2 regions of the Bacillus sp. ISL-47 genome follow, and region 2 is predicted to be linked to the other one. Evidence: a T-box and tRNA genes for the amino acid it is inferred to sense, from the RefSeq annotation. Region 2 holds a T-box; the other holds one or more tRNA genes.
The links. The T-box of region 2 lies ahead of glyQ (glycine--tRNA ligase subunit alpha). A T-box ahead of a tRNA ligase gene usually reads a tRNA of that ligase, here a tRNA-Gly.
Positions count from the first base shown of each region.

Region 1: it has a tRNA-Gly gene. The T-box ahead of glyQ (glycine--tRNA ligase subunit alpha) is inferred to sense a tRNA for this amino acid. The anticodon was not compared.

Region 1 is NZ_JAGGQS010000067.1:10,253-21,235, forward strand. It holds gene J7I93_RS21270 (Gfo/Idh/MocA family protein) at 1-149, shown strand, start outside; gene J7I93_RS21275 (Gfo/Idh/MocA family protein) at 159-1,190, shown strand; gene J7I93_RS21280 (sugar phosphate isomerase/epimerase family protein) at 1,210-2,178, shown strand; tRNA gene J7I93_RS21285 (tRNA-Gly) at 2,482-2,555, shown strand; gene J7I93_RS21290 (B3/B4 domain-containing protein) at 2,670-3,338, opposite strand; gene queG (tRNA epoxyqueuosine(34) reductase QueG) at 3,446-4,579, shown strand; gene J7I93_RS21300 (amidase domain-containing protein) at 4,822-5,703, shown strand; gene trmL (tRNA (uridine(34)/cytosine(34)/5-carboxymethylaminomethyluridine(34)-2'-O)-methyltransferase TrmL) at 5,765-6,238, shown strand; gene nfsA (oxygen-insensitive NADPH nitroreductase) at 6,336-7,085, shown strand; gene J7I93_RS21315 (PrkA family serine protein kinase) at 7,620-9,515, shown strand; gene J7I93_RS21320 (hypothetical protein) at 9,811-9,948, opposite strand; gene J7I93_RS21325 (hypothetical protein) at 10,063-10,248, shown strand; gene yhbH (sporulation protein YhbH) at 10,582-10,983, shown strand, end outside.
Region 2 is NZ_JAGGQS010000060.1:11,112-22,094, forward strand. It holds gene glyS (glycine--tRNA ligase subunit beta) at 1-1,632, opposite strand, end outside; gene glyQ (glycine--tRNA ligase subunit alpha) at 1,625-2,515, opposite strand; T-box leader at 2,664-2,847, opposite strand; gene recO (DNA repair protein RecO) at 2,924-3,676, opposite strand; gene J7I93_RS20095 (YqzL family protein) at 3,707-3,850, opposite strand; gene era (GTPase Era) at 4,011-4,931, opposite strand; gene J7I93_RS20105 (cytidine deaminase) at 4,924-5,316, opposite strand; gene J7I93_RS20110 (diacylglycerol kinase family protein) at 5,799-6,191, opposite strand; gene ybeY (rRNA maturation RNase YbeY) at 6,169-6,639, opposite strand; gene J7I93_RS20120 (HD family phosphohydrolase) at 6,636-8,828, opposite strand; gene J7I93_RS20125 (PhoH family protein) at 9,105-10,067, opposite strand; gene yqfD (sporulation protein YqfD) at 10,064-10,983, opposite strand, start outside.

The DNA.
Region 1 (10,983 bases), on a different contig from region 2:
AGAGTTCAGGCGTCATCGATCATTTTGTGGATTGTATTGTAAATGATCAAGAACCTGCCATTTCAGGTTCAGAAGGAATGAAGTCGCTTGAAGTTATTCTTGCTGCCCTGGAATCCAGCAAGACCAAACAAATCGTCAAAATTAATTGAGGTGCACTTATGAGGAAATTGCGGATAGGGATCATCGGAGCTGGCGGGATTGCCCAATCCAGGCACATTCCTGTCTTTCTGAAATTCTCTGACAGCATAACCATTACGGCTGTATGCGATGTGAATAAAGATACAGCAAAAAGAGCTGCAAGCCAATTCGGTATTGAAAAGTCATTTACAAATTATAAGGACATGTTTAGTGAAACAGATGCAGTGGTCATTTGTACCCCGAATAAGTTTCACTCTGAGATTACAGTTGCTGCACTGGAAGCTGGACAGCATGTACTGTGTGAAAAGCCGATGGCAATGTCATCAGAAGAATGCAAAAAAATGGTTGAAGCAAGGGACATGTCGGGAAAGGTCCTGGCGATTGCTTATCATTACCGATTTATGAAAGAAGCACAGGCTGCAAAAAAACTCATTCTTGCAAATGAAATAGGCCGGCCATTTGTTGCGAGGGCAAGGGCGATGAGAAGACGGAAGGTACCGGGCTGGGGTGTTTTTACGAACAAGGAACTGCAGGGCGGTGGAAGCTTAATTGATTATGGGTGCCATCTTTTGGATCTTTCGCTTTGGCTAATGGGAAATCCAGGAGAAATGGAAGTAATAGGGTCAGCTTATAATACGTTAAGCAAAATGCCTGATCAGGTCAATCTATGGGGCAGCTTTGACCATAAAACCTTTAATGTTGATGACCATGTGACAGCCTACATAAAATTTAAAAATGGTGCATCTCTGATTTTTGAAACTTCCTGGTCAGCCAATATTGAAAGGGATGAAGAAAGTGTCAGCCTTTCAGGAGAGCACGGAGGAATCGATGTGTTTCCATTCAGGATGAATCAATCCAAGCATGGGATGCTCCTCAACACCCTCCCAGAATGGCTGCCTGGGGAGGTAAACTACTCTCTGGCACAAACGCAGAATTTTATTAATGCCTGTATGGGCAGGGAAGAGTTTACAGTTAAACCTGAAGAAGCTTTACAGACAACAAGAATAATCGATGCAATCTATAAAAGCAGTGGAAAAAGAGAAAAATTTTAAGAAGCAGGAGGGGACACTTGTGAAGCTGGGTGTATTTACAGTTTTATTTGCAGAAAAAAACTTTGAGGATATGCTTGATCATGTGAAGGCCGCGGGTCTGAAAACAGTTGAAATCGGAACGGGTGCTTATCCCGGAAATGCTCATTGCAATCTTCAGGAGCTTTTGAAAAGTGAAGACCTTCGTCATGATTATTTGGAAAAAGTTACGTCCAGAGGACTGGAAATCAGCGCATTCAGCTGCCATGGCAACCCTATTTCACCTGATAAAGCTTTTGCAGAGGAATCAGACAGAGTGTTATATGATACCATCAAACTGGCAAGCTTGATGAATGTTCCGGTTGTAAACTGTTTTTCCGGAACAGCAGGTGATGGGGAAGATGCCAAGCATCCGAATTGGCCTGTTGCACCATGGCCGAATGAATATGGAGAGGTATTAATATGGCAATGGGAAGAAAAGCTCATTCCTTACTGGAAAAAAGCCGGCCGGTTTGCCAAGGAGCATAATGTTAAAATTGGGCTCGAGCTCCACGGCGGTTTTCTTGTGCATACACCTTATACGCTTTTGAAATTAAGGGAAGAAACCTGTGAGGCAATCGGGGCTAATCTGGACCCTAGCCACTTATGGTGGCAGGGAATCGATCCTGTTGCAGCCATAAAAATATTGGGGAAAGAAAATGCTATCCACCACTTCCACGCAAAGGACACCTATATTGACCGGGAAAATGTAAATATGTATGGCTTAACGGATATGCAGCCATATGGCAATGTGCAGACAAGAGCGTGGACATTCCGGTCAGTAGGATGCGGACACAGCCTTCAGGAATGGTCAGATATGATGAGTGCTTTACGGACCTTTGGCTATGATTATGCTGTAAGCATTGAACATGAAGATCCGCTTATGTCGATTGAAGAAGGATTTACACGGGCAGTTAAGAATTTGCAATCGATCTTAATTGAAGAGCAGCCGGCTTCCATGTGGTGGGTGTAGACATTTTTAGATGGCTGGGGAGGAAATTAAAAAACCTCTCCGGTGTTTTTTCGACAAATTTCTCGAATAGGGTTGACCCTTTCTGCTGAATTTAGTAAAATTAAATAGTTGATTCGACAAAGTGCTTAATAGTTACCTAATAATGCGGGTGTAGTTTAGTGGTAAAACCTCAGCCACGAGCAACGCATCCATGAATTAACGTCGAGTTGCCTCGACGCATCCGTCTTCTCTGAATCAGCTTGAAGAGGAAGAGGCATGAAAGAACGGGAAAAGAGTTAGTATTTAGGTAATTTAATTTTATACGCGGGTGTAGTTTAGTGGTAAAACCTCAGCCTTCCAAGCTGATGATGAGGGTTCGATTCCCTTCACCCGCTCCATACATAGCCAACGCAGTGTTTCGTTCAAAAAGAACGAGGTATTGCGTTTTTTCATTTTTGGCTACTAACCGGTACCAGGTACCACCCGAATTTTGTCGAAATAAAAGGGTGCTTTTAGCACCCGATTACCTTAAAGTTCCCATCGCCCCCATGGACTTGTGTGTACATATTCATCAATGATTTAACCATTTTCTCAGCTTGCCGGGTTTCAAGTGAAGGGCGCAAATAGACGATTTGGACAGCATTTTTTGTTTGTTCTGTTACTGCTGTCCTTTCAGAGTCGACGAATGGGCTCCCGAATGGGCCCGCTGCATCTTCGCAAATAATTAAATTGGCCAGTGAATTGGGTCTCCCATTTAAACCGTTATATTCTTCGCTATCTTTGCCAAGCCTGATAGATAAATCACCAGTGAGCTTGTCTGCATCATAAACGCCAATCGGAATTTGATATTCCAATGAGAAGAAGTTGTTAATATCAATAGAGCTATTGACCGGCTGCAGGTAGTTCTGCTTTTTAATTCTGCGGTACAGTGCTTCTGCAGAATGCCGGTAGCGGTTAGGGTCCTTTCCGGCTGTCTTGAAAATCTGTCTCCATTCTTTAATGCCCTCCAGATCCGTGACGTTTTTATCCTCTAAATCAAAATAGATAGATTCCTGGAACAGCTGGAGACGACCTTTTACCATTTGCGGAGACTGTCCGACTTCTATATTTGTATATGTAATAATACCGACTTTAAAATGCGGAAATAGTCCGCACAGCTCGGGAGAAATTGTAATTTCCAAGCTTTCCACCTCCAAATTTACTTTAAAATAGTTTATCATAATAAGCGATGTTCCTATAAACAATGACCTTTCAAATATATAAATTTCCATAGAAGGGAGGTTCTAAGATGGACTTTGCACAATTCAAACAGGAAGTAATTGAGTATAGTAAAACAATCGGGATTGATAAAATTGGTTTTACATCGGCGAGCACTTTCGGTGAGATGAAAAACAGGCTAATTCGCCAGCAGGAGCTTCAGTATCAATCAGGATTTGAAGAGCCTGATATAGAGAAGAGAGTCAATCCGGGGCTTTTGGTAGACAAGCCGAAGTCGATCATCTCGATTGCACTTGCCTATCCTTCAAAAATGAGAGTAAGAGTAGTCAGCAAAAAGGGTGAGAGAAGAGGGATCTTTTGCCGGGCTTCGTGGGGCAAAGACTACCACCATGTACTGAGAGACCGCCTCCAAAAGCTTGAAGAATTTATTCAAGCACGGATTCCTGAATCGATCTGCAAATCAATGGTCGATACAGGCGAGCTGGTGGATAGAGCAGTTGCGCAGCGAGCTGGCATTGGCTGGAGCGGGAAAAACTGTTCCATTATTACACCCGAATTTGGTTCGTATGTGTACCTCGGAGAAATGATTACGAACCTTCCGTTTGAACCTGACGAGCCAATGGAGGATAGATGCGGCAGCTGCAATAAATGTGTCGAGGTGTGTCCGACGGGAGCTTTAATCCAGGGCGGGCAGCTGGATGCACAGAAGTGTATTGCTTTTTTAACGCAAACGAAGGGCTTTCTTCCAGACCCTTACAGAGAGAAGCTGGGGAACAGGCTTTATGGCTGTGATACCTGCCAAACGGTTTGCCCTGAAAATAAAGGCAAGGACTTTCATTTTCATGAAGAAATGGAGCCCGATTCGGAAGTTGCCAAACCACTTTTAAGACCGCTGCTTTTCATCAGTAACCGTGAATTTAAGGAAAAGTTCGGACCTGTTTCAGGCTCCTGGAGAGGGAAGAAGCCAATACAGCGAAATGCAATTATTGCTTTGGCCCATTATAAAGATGAAACAGCAATCGGTGACTTGATTAATGTTATGAAATCCGATCCGCGGCCAGTAATCAGGGGAACGGCTGCCTGGGCTCTGGGGAAAATTGGCGGTGAAGAATCTCTTTCTGCCTTGGAACTAGCTTTACAGCAGGAAAAAAATGAAGAAGTTCTTGAAGAAATCGAAAAAGGCTTAAGCTATATCGAACAATGATGAGGAGGGGCTACCTCCTCTTTTTTTTATGTTTTTACCTTGGAAAACCTATGCGCAGAGAAATTTAGTTGTACGCAGAGAAAAAAATTTATGTGCAGACAAAATCGTTCTATGTGCAGAGAAACTACTAAAGAGAGATAGAAAAGCACTTTTATTAGTCAAATGCTGTTTATTTAAGCAAAAATTTAAGCAAGGTCCATTCACCGCCTTCATATGTATTGAGTATGAGAGGAGTGAGGTGCGTGAGAGACCAGCTACAGGAACTTTTAGTTAAAAGAGTGCAGCAATGCGTTTCCCATTCGAGGAATTCAATTCATACTTGCCCTAAAATTGAAAAGAAGAAGGAATCTTTGTCCGGCCGCTCAGGGGAAATTGTTAAAGCCCAGGCCACTGGGAAAGTTACCAGAGTTGGCGAGGAGAAAGATGGAGTTAAGCGGGTTGAATACAATGTCCACTTCAGATACTTAATTAAACATAAGGGCATGCTCTATATGGAAGAGGAAATTGAAGAGCGCATAGCTGAATTTTATAAAGGAGTTTTAGTCGAGGATCAGGAGATAAATCCTTTTGAAGATATCCGGATCGAAGAAGAACAGTTAACCTGCGGGAATGAAGGGGAAGAGGAGAGGCTGGAATATAAATATGACCGGATGAAAGCCGTGCAATATGCAGAAAAATGGTGGAACAGCTATAATCCCGCTTATAAAAAATTCGAGGTGGATTGCACCAATTATATTTCACAGTGCCTGCATGTAGGCGGCGGTCCTATGAGGGGTTATCCAAACCGCGGAAAAGGGTGGTGGATGAGGAGCGAGAACTGGAGCTTCAGCTGGTCGGTAGCCAATTCGATGAGACTGTATCTTCCGGGTTCAAGTGCTGGGTTAAGGGCAAAAGAGGTCTCCAGTCCGGATCAGCTCTTATTGGGAGATGTCATTTGTTATGATTTTCAGGGAGACGGACGATTTGACCATACGACCATTGTAACGGGAAAAGATGCAGTAGGGATGCCCCTTGTCAATGCTCATACTTATAACAGCAGGATGCGTTATTGGGCTTATGAAGACTCAACTGCATACACACCCAACATAAAGTACAAATTTCTCTCTATCACCGATGACAGGTAATTTGTCAGAGGAATTCAAAGTGATATAATAGCATGTAGAGTATAATTTAGAGGTGAAGGAATTGGCATTGCATGTAGTTTTATACCAGCCGGAAATTCCGGCTAACACAGGAAATATTGCCCGCACTTGTGCGGCAACTGATACAATATTGCATTTGATCCGTCCGCTGGGCTTTTCCACTGATGATAAAATGCTAAAGCGTGCCGGATTGGATTATTGGCAGTATGTAAATATTATGTATCATGATTCACTTAATGACTTCTTTAAAAGCAGTGAAGGCGGTGAATACTTCTATTTAACGAAGTACGGCACCAAGCCGCATTCCACATTTGATTACAGTAATGTGGACAAAGATTATTATTTTATTTTTGGCAAGGAGACCACTGGCCTTCCAAAGGATGTTATTGAAAGCAATAAAGATCGTGCATTAAGAATTCCGATGAACGACAATGTCCGTTCACTTAACTTATCAAACACAGCAGCCATTCTTATCTATGAAGCGCTGCGCCAGCAGGAATATTTACATCTAAATTAGAGCTGTCCGAGGCCTGGATTCTGTCAGGCCTTTTCTTTTGGAGAAAACTCTCTTTTCCGGGTAAAATGAAAATGACAAATGGAAAGGATGAGAAGTAATGAATGAAGTTACCAATTTGCTTATGGACCATCGTTCAGTCCGGCATTTTGAAGACAAACCTTTAACTAGGGAACAGATTGAAACCATCGTGCTGTCTGCCCAGGCTGCTTCCACATCAAGCTTTGTACAAGCCTATTCAATAATTGGGGTTACGGATAAAGAAAAGAAAGAAAAGCTGGCGGAACTCGCCAACAATCAAAGCTATGTTGCTGAAAATGGACATTTCTTTGTTTTTTGTGCAGATTTGCATCGTCATGAGGTAATAGGCCAGATGGAAAACAAAGATGTGATACCATCAATCGAAAGCACGGAGAAGTTTATGGTTGCTGTAATAGATGCAGCATTGGCTGCTCAGAATGCTGCTGTTGCTGCCGAATCTATGGGGCTGGGGATCTGCTATATTGGCGGTATCAGAAATAACCTTGTGGGTGTGGCCGATCTTTTAAAAACACCTGAACGCGTCATTCCGCTATTTGGTTTGGCTGTAGGCTATCCTTCTAAAGAGAATGATAAAAAGCCGAGACTGCCTCTTCAGCACATTTATCATGAAAATGAATACAAACAGGATGAGGAGGACTACCGAAAGGAACTTGAAGAATATAATAGAATAATTTCAGAGTATTATGATGAACGGACAGGAGGAAGAAGGACGGACACCTGGACAGGACAAATTGGCGGCATGATGGAAAAACAGACTAGAATGTATATGAAGGATTTTGTTCAAGGGAAGAAAATGGATTTAAGGTAAAACTATAAACCATAGAAAAAAGCTGCTGGATAATCAGCAGCTTATTTGTTGTTTACGCCTGGCTTGTCGTCATATCCAGCAGTGAAGATAGCAGCAAGGAAAGCAACCATTACACCGATAATAATAATTGTACCCATGTATATGTAATCCTCCTTTAACGTATATGTCAATAGGCAGGCATCGAAACGTCCATAAGAGGAAATGCATTCCATGTTATGGAGTTTAGCCAATCCGGCCCTTACGGTCAGTTAAACTTCTTCTTGAATTATAGAAAGGAGTTTTACTGACCGTTAAACTGCGATAAATATAAGCTTATTATAGCCCAAAAAAGGATTGGTGTGAATGAAAAGTGTGGAGTTTTTTTTACAGCTTGGCTGCTGCTGTATATTTTTAAAAAATCCAATGGCCGGCTCTCTCATATAACTTCCCCATAAAAAGAACAAACCAAACTCTCAACAGATTTACGCATGTTCAATTGCCGGGGCGCATAGAGTATATTAATCGTCTCTGATAATGCGACAGGGGGAGGTCCTTATGGATATTCTAAAAAAAATTGAGATGTATCGACATGAAGAGGAAAAGCTTAAATGGGAAGGGACTTTTGGAGAGTATTTAGAAATAATTAAAGAGAAGCCATGGGTTGCCCAGTCAGCACATTCACGGGTATATAACATGATTAAAGATGCCGGTGTAGAAGAAGTGAAGGGGCAAAAACGATATCAGTTTTTCAGCAATCAGCTATTTGGCTTAGAAGAGGCACTTGAAAGACTCGTGGAGGAATATTTCCATCCGGCTGCCAAGCGCCTGGATGTACGAAAAAGGATACTTTTACTTATGGGACCAGTCAGTGGCGGTAAATCAACATTAGTGACAATGTTAAAAAGAGGTTTGGAGCAATATTCCCATTCTGATAGGGGAGCGGTCTATGCTATAAAGGGATGCCCTATGCATGAAGATCCGCTTCATTTAATCCCGCATCATCTCCGCAAGGACTTCCATGATGAATATGGAATCAGAATTGAAGGGAACTTATCGCCATTGAATAGTATGCGTCTGGAACAAGAGTATGGAGGCCGCATAGAGGATGTTATAATTGAGAGAGTTATTTTCTCTGAGGACCGCAGGGTAGGCATTGGAACTTTCAGCCCTTCGGATCCAAAATCTCAGGATATTGCTGATTTAACTGGCAGCATTGACTTTTCAACCATTGCTGAATACGGATCAGAATCTGATCCTCGAGCATATCGCTTCGATGGGGAGCTGAACAAGGCAAACCGCGGTATGATGGAATTCCAGGAAATGCTGAAATGCGATGAGAAATTCTTGTGGCATTTATTATCGCTAACACAGGAAGGCAATTTTAAAGCAGGGCGTTTTGCTTTAATTTCAGCTGATGAGCTTATTGTAGCGCACACGAATGAAACGGAGTACCGTTCGTTTATTTCAAACAAGAAAAATGAAGCACTGCATTCCAGGATAATCGTCATGCCGGTTCCTTATAATCTAAAAGTTTCAGAGGAAGAAAAGATTTACGATAAAATGATTCGCGAAAGTGATGTTGCCAATGTGCATATCGCTCCTCATACCTTGAGAGTTGCAGCAATGTTTACAATCTTAACCCGTATGAAGGATCCGAAAAAAGGCGATATTGATTTAGTGAAGAAGATGCGTTTGTATGATGGAGAAAGCGTAGAAGGCTATAACAGAGCGGACGTGGAGGAATTGAAAAAAGAGCATTCGGATGAGGGCATGAGCGGTATTGATCCGCGTTATGTTATTAACCGCATCTCGTCTACGATTATCCGCAAAAATATTACCAGCATTAATGCGCTTGATGTATTGCGTTCCCTCAAGGAAGGATTGGATCAGCATCCATCCATCACTCCGGAACTTAAAGAAAGATACCTGAACTTTATATCCCTTGCCCGTAAAGAGTATGATGATATTGCCAAAAAAGAAGTTCAGAAAGCGTTTGTCTACTCTTATGAAGAATCTGCGAAAACCCTTATGGAAAATTATCTGGATAATGTTGAGGCATATTGTAATAAAGCGAAGCTGCGCGATCCATTAACAGGCGAGGAAATCTCACCGGATGAAAAGCTTATGCGTTCCATCGAGGAGCAAATTGGCATTTCGGAAAATGCGAAAAAAGCGTTCAGAGAGGAAATCCTTATCCGAATTTCCGCTTATGCCAGAAAAGGGAAACGGTTTGATTATAATTCACATGATCGTCTTCGTGAAGCCATCCAGAAGAAGCTGTTTGCAGACCTAAAGGATGTAGTAAAGATTACAACATCCTCCAAAACACCTGATGAGCAGCAGCTGAAGAAAGTTAATGAGGTTGTAGCAAGATTAATTGATGAGCATGGTTATAACTCAACATCAGCAAATGAATTGCTGCGTTATGTTGGAAGCTTGCTGAATCGATAAATTTTAAGAAGCCTGGCAAAATGCTGCCAGGCTTTTTTTATGCAAATAGAATATTTGGTGGTATTTGAAAATAAATCTAAGAATCTGCAAATAAAATTTGCAAAAATATAGGGAAATCTGCAAATAAGTATTATTGACAGTTCGATTGAGTGTATAAACGAGTGTCATAACGGCCAAAAGAAGTCCTAATTCAGATGAAAAAGCAGTTCAACTTGGAAAACTGCTGTAAAAGCTGCCAAAAGACCGACTTTTTCTTCAAAAACCCAAATAAAAAAGAGGCTGCAGCGCCTCATGATCATTCTTCTTCAGCTTTTACTATGGAAGTGTCTCGTTTCACCTGACATTCGGGACAAACTGGCTTGTTTTCAATATAAGCAGCCCGGTCATATAGGGACAATTCACCGAACCAATCACAGCAAAGGAATTCACTCATAAAATCCCCCCTTTGGTAAAATCATATTTTGGCTTGGCTGTTTTTATGAGAGGCAGCAAAGGAAAAGTTTAAACAAGCCTGATGTGGGGAATATAATCACCAGAGGTGATATTCATGAAGAAGAAAGAATTGGACAAAGATTATACACCGAGAAACAGCTCAATGGCAGAGAATGTTGAAGAGATGAAAAATTTGGGCAATCAGATGGAAAACCTGCGCACCAATAAAGAATTAAAGGAAGATTATGATAAATACCCAGACCCTATACAAAATAAAAAGAAAGATAAAGACCTCCGCTAAAAAGCGGAGGTTTTCTTATTGTAAAATACATAGAACCCACTAAAGGCACTAACCCATTTATAAAAAGGGCTTGTCCAAAAGAGGTTACTAATGTCTTATTGTCAAAATTATTTGTAAATTATTTTGTCTTCTTGCATAAGATAGAGTAATAAACATTTCTTTTGCTGGAGCCTAAAAGGGTTTTGGATGCTGCCAGAATGGCAGGGAAATGAGTCTATGGATAGCAGGCAGACTGCAGATTTAGGGATGATGTATCTTTTTTGACACTCGCGATATTGTATGTTGGAAGGCTGGAATGTGTGAAAAAATTAAATTATTAAAGGAGGGGTTTAAATGACGAATGTCAATAACCATCAGTTTGTGATTTCCCAAGAAGATTGGTCCCTCCATCGCAAAGGCCATGATGACCAGCAGCGTCATCAGGATAAAGTTCAAGAAGCAATCCGCAACAATTTGCCTGATTTAATAACGGAAGAGAACATTGTAATGTCGAATGGACGGGAAGTAGTAAAAATACCAATTCGGTCATTGGACGAATACAAAATCCGTTATAACTATGATAAAAATAAACATGTCGGCCAAGGCGATGGAGATAGCCAGATTGGAGATGTAGTGGCACGCGATGGTTCCGGCAGCCAAAAAGGACCCGGAAAAGGGCAGGGAGCAGGCGACCAGGCAGGCGAGGATTATTTCGAAGCGGAAGTTTCATTAATGGAAATTGAAGAAGCACTTTTT
Region 2 (10,983 bases):
TGCTTTTTCCTGTAGCATATATTTGACTCTTAGCTTAAAGAATGAAACCAATTCCTGAAAAAGTTCCTCTTTTGTCTTCTTGCCAATCTTCGCATTAAGGACTGCTTCCAGTGATAAATCAATTAGGTTTTCAAGCTTAACATTCCAATTCTTTGCCAGTAATGTTTGGATGATCCCTGACGCCTGTCTTCTTAGGGCATAAGGATCCTGCGAACCGCTTGGAATTATGCCAATTGCAAAAGAAGAGACGATTGTGTCCATTTTTTCTGCAATGGCCAGTACAGCCCCAGGATTGCCTGAAGGCGTTTTATCTTCTGCATTCCGCGGCATATAATGCTCATTGATGGCATGCGCCACTGCTTCTTTTTCGCCTTTTTGGAGAGCATATTTTTCTCCCATGAATCCCTGTAGCTCTGGAAACTCATAAACCATATGGGAAACAAGGTCGAATTTGCTTATTTCAGCAGCACGGTCTGCCACTGCTATTTCCTCTTCACTGAAACCGAGTTCATCACTTAATTTATTTGCCAATTGGCGCACGCGAGCGACTTTTTCCGCGAGCGTTCCGATTTCTTCATGGTATACAATGCTTTTCAGCTTTTCCAATGAAACATTAATATCCGTTTTCTGGTCTTCTTTATAGAAGAATGCAGCATCAGCAAGCCTTGCTCTTAGAACTTTTTCATTTCCTTTAGCCACTTTCTCCAGGTGCTCATGTCCCCCATTTCTAACTGTCACGAAATAAGGAAGCAGCTTTTCATCTTTTGATTTCACCGGAAAATAACGCTGATGTTCTTTCATGGATGTTATCAGAACTTCTTCGGGAAGTTCAAGAAATTCCTCTTCGAATTGGCCATATAAAGCAGTAGGGTATTCAACAAGATTATTTACTTCCTCTAATAAATCCTCGTCTACAGGTATAACCCATCCGTTTTCTTCTTCGATCTTTTCCAGCTGTGATTGAATGGCATTTTTTCTTTCCTGCGGGTTCGTAATCACATATTGTGCCAGCAAAGCTTTTTCATAATCAGCCGGACTGCTGAGCTCAATTTCTTCACCCAGGAATCGGTGTCCTCTTGTCCAATTCGATGTTTGAACATTCGTAATGGCAAAAGGAATGACTTCGTTTCCGAATAAGGCCACTAGCCATTTAATAGGCCTTACAAAACGCAGCTCCTGGTCTGCCCATTTCATATTCTTTGGAAATGTTAATGAGGTAATAAGCTGCTGCAGTTCTGGCAGAAGGGCAGCTGTTTCCTGTCCCTTAATAAATTTGTTGACATGAGCATATTCAACCCCATTAATTTCTTTAAAGAAGATGTCCTCTACAGAGGCACCCTGTCCGCGGCTGAATCCGATTGCAGCTTTTGACCATTCGCCATCTTCGTTTAATGCAATTTTTTTGGCAGGCCCTTTTGCTTCTTCATTTATGTCTTCCTGTGCAGTACTTACGCCAGTTAAAAGAACAGCCAAACGGCGAGGAGATGAATAGGCTTTTATCTCTTCATATGAAATCTTCTTCTCTTTAAGCCAGGAGCTTACTTTGTCTGAAAGCTGGTTCATTGAATTAGTCACAAATCTGGCCGGCATTTCTTCCAGGCCAATTTCCAATAGCAGATCTTTTTTATTCATGGGTTCCTTCCTCCTTTGCATTTAAAATTGGGAAACCAAGCTTCTCTCGCTCTTCATAGAAGGTTTTGGCAACTTTCCTGGCAAGGTTTCTGCAGCGGGCTATATAACCCGTTCTTTCTGTAACAGATATAGCTCCTCTGGCATCGAGCAGGTTAAAAGTGTGCGAACATTTTAAAACATAATCATATGCTGGATGGACAAGACCTTCATCCATTTGCCTGTGCGCTTCTTTTTCATAGATATTGAACAAATTGAAAAGCATATCAGGATCTGAAGTTTCAAACGTATATTTTGAATGCTCAAACTCGGGCTGCAGGAATATATCTCTTACCGTAAAGCCATCTGTCCATTCAAGGTCAAACACATTTTCTTTATCCTGGATGTATGATGCAAGCCTTTCAATTCCATATGTAATTTCAACAGAAACCGGCTTGCACTCTAATCCGCCCACCTGCTGGAAATAAGTGAATTGTGTAATTTCCATTCCATCAAGCCACACTTCCCATCCTAAGCCAGCACAGCCAAGGGATGGATTTTCCCAGTTATCTTCCACAAAGCGGATATCATGTTCCAGCGGATTAATACCTAATGCTTTTAATGAATCCAGGTATAACTCCTGGATGTTATCCGGAGAAGGCTTCATAATCACTTGAAATTGGTGATGCTGATAAAGCCTATTTGGATTCTCACCATAACGTCCATCAGCAGGGCGGCGTGAAGGCTCTACATAAGCCACATTCCATGGCTCTGGTCCGATTGCTCTTAAAAACGTATAGGGGCTCATCGTACCTGCGCCTTTTTCCACATCATACGCCTGCATTAGGATACAGCCCTGGGCTGACCAATGTTTTTGGAGTGTTAATATCATGTTTTGAATATTCATAAGACACCTCTTCTTTTTTCCCTGATTTTAGTATTAAAACATTTGGCTATATTAACCTTGTCTGTTGATTCCCGCTCCCGGTTGTTAAAATCCACGATAAGCTTTAATAGAGCTAAACATAAAAAAACTCCCGTCTCTATGCTCAAGGCATAGGGACGAGAGTTTACCCGCGGTTCCACCCTATTTGCTGCAGCCTTTGCCGCAGCCTCTTTTATATCAAAAGACAATATTGCTCTGGAGCGCCCTTCCTCAACCTTCCATGCCTGGCTTCCACCGCCCCAGGTTCGCTTTTATAGAATGAGTTAAGTACTCTTCTCCTTCACTGCAATTATTTAATTAATTTGAATCATAGCGGAAACCTTATTGATTGTCAATATTCAAGCAACCTAAACCTAAGGTTCGTTTAAATTACATAAGATCATCAAACTTGGCCATCTGGTTTAGAAACTTTTTTGTTTTTAAGTTTAGGCCCGAGTATTCTTCGTAATAAGCTGAAATGATTTTTTTCAATTCCGCTTTTGTTTCCGGCTTGACAGAGATATTTCCAAGCCTGGACAAATCAAAAAAGTAAAACAGGCGCAGCAGCTTGATTGTCCCCTGTGAAACCTTGTAATGATACGGGTCTTTTTCAAGGCAACGGTGGCAAATTAGGCCGTTTTCCCGGATAGAAAATGAAAAATGCCCGTCAGTGCTTCCACAGACAGAACATTGATCAAGAACAGGATATAATCCCAAAGTATTCAGCATCTTCATTTCATAAATGTTTGCAATGATTTCCGGGTCATAGCCTTCATTTATATAATTCAGGGACTGGTAAAGCAATTCAAATAAAAATGGATTTGGTTTTTTGTCCTCTGTGCTTTTATCGGTTAAATCCACAATATAGCTTGCGTAAGCGGTCAGAAAAATATCTTCCTTGATGGAACGCATGGATGCAGCCATTTCTCCTTGTTGGAGAGTCCCTAATCCGCTTCCTCTTTGCACTAAAAAGTATCCGTATGTAAAAAGCTGGGTGACAGCAGCTAGGCGGCTGTTCGGCTTTTTCGCACCGCGTGCCATCACACCAACCTTTCCCCACTCACGGGTGTATAGGGTGACTATTTTATTTGTTTCGCTATAATTAGTAGTTCTTATGACGATGCCTTCACATTTATCAAGCACCTTTGACACCATCCCTGTCTTTCGACAAACCTATGAGATGGGAAAATCAGCTTCTGCTAGCTCTTCATCGTTATTTCCGGGTATATCTTGAGTTTCCTTTTCTAGCTCCTTGAAGAGAAGATATGTGTCAATATTACCTGTCTGGGAAAACACTTTCCAGGTAAAATCCATCATCGAAAACCCCACCTTTCCGTTATTCAACTAGCAATTTATTTATCCCAATACTTTATCTATATCATAGCCTGTCTTTGTAAAATCATGAGACGAAAATATTGTCAATCAGTATCATGCATATTAACCAAAAACTGTTAATACTTTAATTAGGGCTGGTAAATTAGTACTCATCCTCACGGAAACCAAAATCGCGGAGCTGGGACATTTTGTTTCTCCAATCTTTTTGAACCTTGACCCAAAGCTCAAGATAGACTTTTGATCCGAGCAGGTTTTCAATATCCACCCTTGCCCGTTTACCAACTTCCTTCAGCATTTTTCCCTGCTTTCCGATTACAATTCCTTTTTGCGAATCACGTTCTACGATAATGGTGGCCATCACATGAACGACATCCTTATCTTCACGGCGCTCCATCTTATCGATCATTACGGCTAGCGAGTGCGGAATTTCTTCTCTTGTAAGGTGCAGTACTTTTTCTCTGATCAGTTCGGAAACAATAAATCTTTCAGGGTGGTCAGTCACCTGGTCGGCAGGATAAAACTGCGGCCCCTCAGGAATATATTTCTTAATCTGTCCCAATAGTGTCTCAACATTATTTCCCTCAAGAGCAGATATGGGGATAATTTCACTGAATTCGTACTTCTCCTTGTATGAATCAATTAACTTCAGCAGTTCATCCGGATGTACCTGGTCAATTTTATTGATAACAAGGAAAATAGGAGTACGAACTGACTGAAATTTTTCAATGATAAATTCTTCACCGCGGCCGAAACCTTCCTGGGCATTAACCATAAACAGGATGACATCAACTTCCTTAAGCGTGTTTTGGGCAACTTTCATCATAAAGTCTCCCAGCTTGTGCTTTGGTTTATGGATTCCGGGTGTATCGATGAAGATAAATTGTGCATCATCTGTTGTCAGGACACCTTGGACTTTATTGCGTGTCGTTTGCGGCTTATCACTCATAATGGCAATTTTCTGTCCGATTACGCGATTTAAAAAGGTTGACTTTCCAACGTTTGGCCTGCCAATTATGGAAATAAACCCTGATTTGTGTCCTTTTGCTGTTGTCTCGTTATTCATGCAGATCCTCCGGTGAAAATGCTCCTGGCAATAATTCTTCTACTGTTAATTCACTTATATCCCCTTTTAAATTTGTTAAAACCACTTTCATATCTGGGGGGCATAACTCTGATATTACCTGCCTGCAAGCACCGCATGGAGGCACAGGACGATCTGTGTCAGCGACTACGGCAATGGCTGAAAAGTTTTTAACTCCATCTGAATATGCTTTGAACAGAGCAGTCCTTTCGGCACAGTTGCACATGCTGTAAGCTGCATTCTCAATATTGCAGCCATGGAAGACCTGCCCGTCTTCACTTAAAAGCGCCGCTCCTACTTTAAATTTTGAATAAGGTACATATGCTCTATCTCTTGCTATCTTTGCTTCTTCAATTAGTTGATCCATTTTCACGTTTATTTCTTCCTTTCAGGTAAGAAGGCTGAAGCCTCCCTTTTATTTTACACCATTTTGCCGCCATTTTCACCGTTTGTAGCAAAAACGTAATAAAAAAATTGAATTTTCTAAAAATATATCAGCTTTTAAAATTCTGCTCTTTAACTTGCCTGTTGATTTCCGTTACAGGTACTCGCTTCGCGGGCGGTTTCAGGAGCCTCCCCAGCGCTTTGCGCTTCCGGGGTCTCCTTCAAGAAGCTTCTCCCGCAGGGGTCGAGCACCTTCCACTCCAATCAACAGGGTGCCAAAATCAATAATGCGGTTTAACAGAGGCTAAATTTAAATAGGCTGTTCTGTCATTTTAGCGGATTCAGTGAGCGTTTTCAAACTCCGGAAACAACAATTTTGTTACAAGAAAATGATGGTTCCAGAACAGCTTCCTTTGATGATTCGAAATTAGAAAAAATAAAGCCGCCCAACAGGACAGCTTTCGTTCAGCTCATATAAGCAATGATTTTAGGCAAAAAAATGATGGTTCCAATAATTACACTTAAAAAGGCATATATAAAAACGGCTCCGGCAGCAGTATCCTTCGCTTGCTTTGCAAGGGGATGATACTCTTCAGTTGCAAGATCGACAACCCTTTCAACAGCCGTATTCATTAATTCAAGTGACAGCATTCCACCGATGGCGAAAAGAATAATAATCCATTCAATCCAGGAAATAGCAAAAACTAATCCAAGCAAAATAACAGCTATGGAAATAAACAGATGTATTTGCAGGTTCCTTTCTCTCTTCACAGCTGATTTGATGCCGGAAAATGCAAAAGTAAAGGATTTAAGGACACTGTGGGTACGTTTCTTACTACCTCGAGAGCCCGAATTCATCTAAAATATCCTTCTGGCGGGAAAACATTTTTTCCTCATCCTCATGGTTTTCATGATCATACCCCAGGAGATGAAGGAAGCCATGAACCGCTAAAAAACCAAGTTCGCGCATAAAAGAGTGTCCGTATTCCTCTGCCTGCTCCTTTGCTTTTGCAACAGAAATGATAATGTCACCCAAAACCCTTGGCATATCCGCACCAACAAGCTCAACTTCTCCTTCACCGAGTTCTTCCATAGCAAAGGAAATAACATCTGTCGGCCGATCTTTATCACGGTATTCCCTATTGATCTCTTGAATACGATCATTGGTCACAAATGTAATTGATACTTCGCTATCCGCTTCCACTCCTTCTCTTGAAGCAGCAAAGTTAATTAAATCTTCTATTTGGGCTATATTTTTTTCCGTCAGTTCATTTGTCTCATCTAAAAAGTCAATGCTTAAACTCATGCTTGTTTCACCTTCTGTTTTGTCATTTCAGGATATTCTATTCGAGAATGGAATATTCCGTTTAACGTTTCACAAAATGAGTGCGAAACGGCTTCCAGTTCTTTTAAGGTTAAATCACATTCATTCAGCTGTCCATCCTGGAGCCGGTCTGCAATAATATTTCTTACCAGCCCTTCGATTTGTTCAGTAGTAGGGTGTGACATGGATCGAACTGCAGCCTCCACACTATCCGCGATTCCAATAATTGCGGATTCCTTTGATTGAGCTTTCGGTCCGGGATAACGGTAATCCTCCTCTTTGACTTCCAGGCCAGTTTGTTTTGCTTTATGGTAAAAATATTTTAGCAACGTAGTCCCATGATGCTGCTCGGCAATATCGACAATCTCTTTCGGCATCTTATGCTTTCTTAGCATTTCCGCACCATCTGCAGCATGTGCAATGATGATATTTTTGCTGGTCTGAGGCGGCAGCCGGTCGTGAGGGTTTTCAATATTAACCTGGTTTTCGATAAAAAATTGCGGGCGCTTCGTTTTGCCGATATCGTGATAATAGCAGCCAACCCTTGCCAAAAGTCCATTTGCACCTATTGCTTCACAGGCCGATTCTGAAAGATTGGCAACCATCACACTATGATGGTAAGTGCCCGGTGACTCCGTCAAAATCTTTCGCAGCAGAGGATGATTGGGATTCGACAGCTCGATCAGCCTCATGGTTGATAAAATGCCAAAGCCTGCTTCAAAATACGGCAGCAGCCCAATCGTAAGGACTGCGGAGGATATGCCTGAAATAAGAGCTATGACAAAATAAAAACCATATTCAACAGTATCATAATGCCCATTTCTTAGAAATAGCAGCGAAAAAATAACAACAACATTTACTGCTGATACAAACATCCCTGCCTGCAAAATTTTAGATCGGCGATTCTGCTTGCTTAAAAACAGAATTGCGGCTAAACCACTGCATATGATATAGATTCCGGCGGTAACCTGGAATGTGCCTGTTATTCCCTCGTTAAAAATAATGCTTCCGCAAATTGCCATTATAATTGTAAAGTAAAGCGCCAGTTTTTCATCGATTAAAATCTTAATCAGCATTGCACCCATAGCAGCAGGGAAGATGTAGCCTATTTCCGAGTAATCGTAGTCCTGAAAGATGCTGATGACCTTCATAAGCAATATGGACAAGATAAATACAAGGCTGAACAGCAGCAAATAACTTTGCTTGACATCGGATTGAACATTTAATTCATGGAAGTAATAGTACAGAGCAGAAAGAACAATCACGATGATCAATGACAATCCGATGAAAGGCTGCAGTGAATTAACACTGTCGAGCAGCCCTACAAGCTCAAGCTGTCTGTAAATATCTCTGCTGATCAGCTGATTTTCTTCAACGATGATCTGGCCCTGAAGAATTTTAACAGGTTCAACACTCTCTACAGTCTGCTGGCGCAATTCTTCAGTTGCAACCGGGTCATAAAATTGATTTTGATAAATGGCATAACGCCCCAATTCAATTGCAGCCTGCTTTAAATCCGCACTTAAACTGGTAAATCGAAGTTCTTCCTCGACCCTCTTTTTAGCATTTTCTACCTGCTCGGCTGGTATCTCACTATTCATAATCTTATTAATGGCTGTTACCGTGAGGTCCTTGGCAATTGACAATTCCCCTTCTTTTGCCTGCAGTAATGCCAGAAATACCCCATCAGAAACTTCCCTAGTAACATCTTCTGTTAATTTTTCTTTTACCCTTGCCAGTTTCTCATTGGAAGAAGGAACAGATGGCTCCGGTGCCTCTGCCCCCTCCTGTTCCGATTCAGAAGCCTCTTTCTCCTTTTCTTCCATCTCTTCCTGGACTTCTTCATTCACTTCAGAAACAGATCCAAAAATGGAGGTGACTAAATCGACCCGGTTTTGCGCTATTTCTTTTTTAACAACATATATGTCCTTAACATTATTTTCGGCATCTTTTTTCTTTCTCTCTGTGCTCGCTTTATCTTCAATAGTTATCGGGGATCTGATGGTCTGTTCAGCAACAGAGAACAAACTAAGATCCAATTTTTCCGGCTTAACATTGCTATACATGGAAAAATACATAACAATTCCCAAAAGAAGAAATAACAACACCCGAAAAAAAGTCATATTTAATAAATTCCTGATTTTAGTCATACTCTGCTGAAGGTTTGCCATAATTACCCCTCCTATCTTGGCTAAAAGCTGCCAGATAAGCTTTATTAGCAACTCAATGCATACTATTTAATTATGTAAAATCATAACAGTTTTTTTACTAAGTTTCACCAAGAAAAATGTCTATTTAGTAACAGGTTACCTAAACCTTTCACTAATAGCAAATAATTCCATAATCTTCATAAAAAAGTGCAAACCCTAGCCCATAAAATTTTAAAGCATTCAGAAGTTAGGAAATGCTCTTAACTCCAATTAAAAAACCGCCAAGGATGGCGGCCTTTAGCTATTGTCTTTTTCATAGGCATGGATAATTTTTGCTACGAGCGGGTGGCGCACAACATCACTTTGTTCCAGATGAACAAATGATAAACCATTGACTCCGCCAAGAATGTTTTCGGCCACAATTAATCCTGATTTTACTCCCTTTGGTAGATCCACTTGAGTTTGATCTCCGGTTATGATCATTTTTGATCCGAAGCCCAGGCGGGTTAAAAACATTTTCATTTGTGCCTGAGTTGTATTTTGTGCTTCATCCAGGATAACAAATGCGTCATCCAATGTTCTCCCCCGCATATAAGCTAACGGGGCAATTTCAATCGTACCTCTTTCAATCATTCTTTGGGTATGCTCTGCACCTAAAATGTCATGCAATGCATCATATAATGGCCTCAAATAGGGATCGACCTTTTCCTTTAAATCCCCCGGCAAAAATCCAAGGCTTTCCCCTGCTTCAACAGCAGGACGAGTAAGGATAATCCGCTTTACATTCCCATTCTTTAATGCGTTGACTGCCATGACAACTGCCAGATACGTCTTTCCTGTTCCAGCCGGACCAATGCCAAACACAAGATCATTCTTACGGATGGCATTGATATATTGGCGCTGCCCCAGTGTTTTGACGCGAATGGACTTGCCTTTGGCATTTTTCGTTATTTCTTCTTCATATAAGTCACTGAAATAATCAAGTGTTCCTTTATTCGCCATTTGAAGTGCATACATGACATCTCTCTGGCTTATATTTATTCCTTTTCGAATAACATACAGCAATTTTTCCAATACCTTGCCGACCAGCTCTACCTTATCCATTTCTCCAGATACATAAACGGATTCACCTCTGGTCACAATGGAAACATTCAGTTCTTGCTCAATAATTTTTAGGTTAGCATCCGAATTCCCCAATAAGGCAATTGCTTCATTTGGGTCTTCCAGCTGCACGTTCATCGTTTTCAAGTCATCTGTCATTCCGAATCTCCTTGAATAATTGGTTGTCCTTCTGCAATATTCTCAATAATTTGGAAATGTATTGCTATTGTTACTTTACCATTGTCTACTGATTGGTGCAAAACTTTTTCACCCTTAACCTTAGCATTTTCATCTAGACGGTTTTTTATATCATTTCGTGCCATAACTTTCGCAACATCAAACGCTTCTTCATTTGAATAAATCCTGGTTACCTGCTCCCTTTCCCTGTAAGTTACATTTTTATATGAAAAAGGAAGCTCCCATTTCAAGAACCTGATTCTCTTTTCATTTTCCTCTAATTCATATTCTTTAAACTCCGGCTTGCCAAAACCCCATACCGGAATATTTACCGAACCAATTGTTATGGAATGCTTTATTTTTTCATTCCCATTAAATACCTGAAAAGTGCTCTTAAGCGGCAGTTCAACTGTTGACTTGTACCATGTCTCGCCAAAAATTTCCCCTTTGGCAGGAACGGTCTCTGTTTCCCCTTCTTTGCCGATGATTCCAGACACCAGCAGCTGACCGGGCTGAACATGATCATGTATGTCTACAACAGGCCGGCCTTCTTCAACAAACATGTCCACTATGACGGCCTTCTTTTTGGCCACCAGATGACGCGGGCTTAAATATTCCGATTTATCAGGTTCATTCTTTTCCACAACCTGTAAATGGTAGGTTGTCCCTTTTAACTCCACACCAACCCACGTAATGGCCTCAATATTATTGGATAGCTTCCGCTGAATCGACTCCACATTATCAACAAAGAATTGCAGCTTTCCTGTTTTAACGCCCATCTTGTCCAATTCCTTGCGAATTTGATATTCAGTGGCCGGGTTTGCCCCTTTAATTTCAATTCCCCATACCATATTGGATAGAAGGAGAATCACTGCAAGAAAAGCCAAAGCGCCGGCAA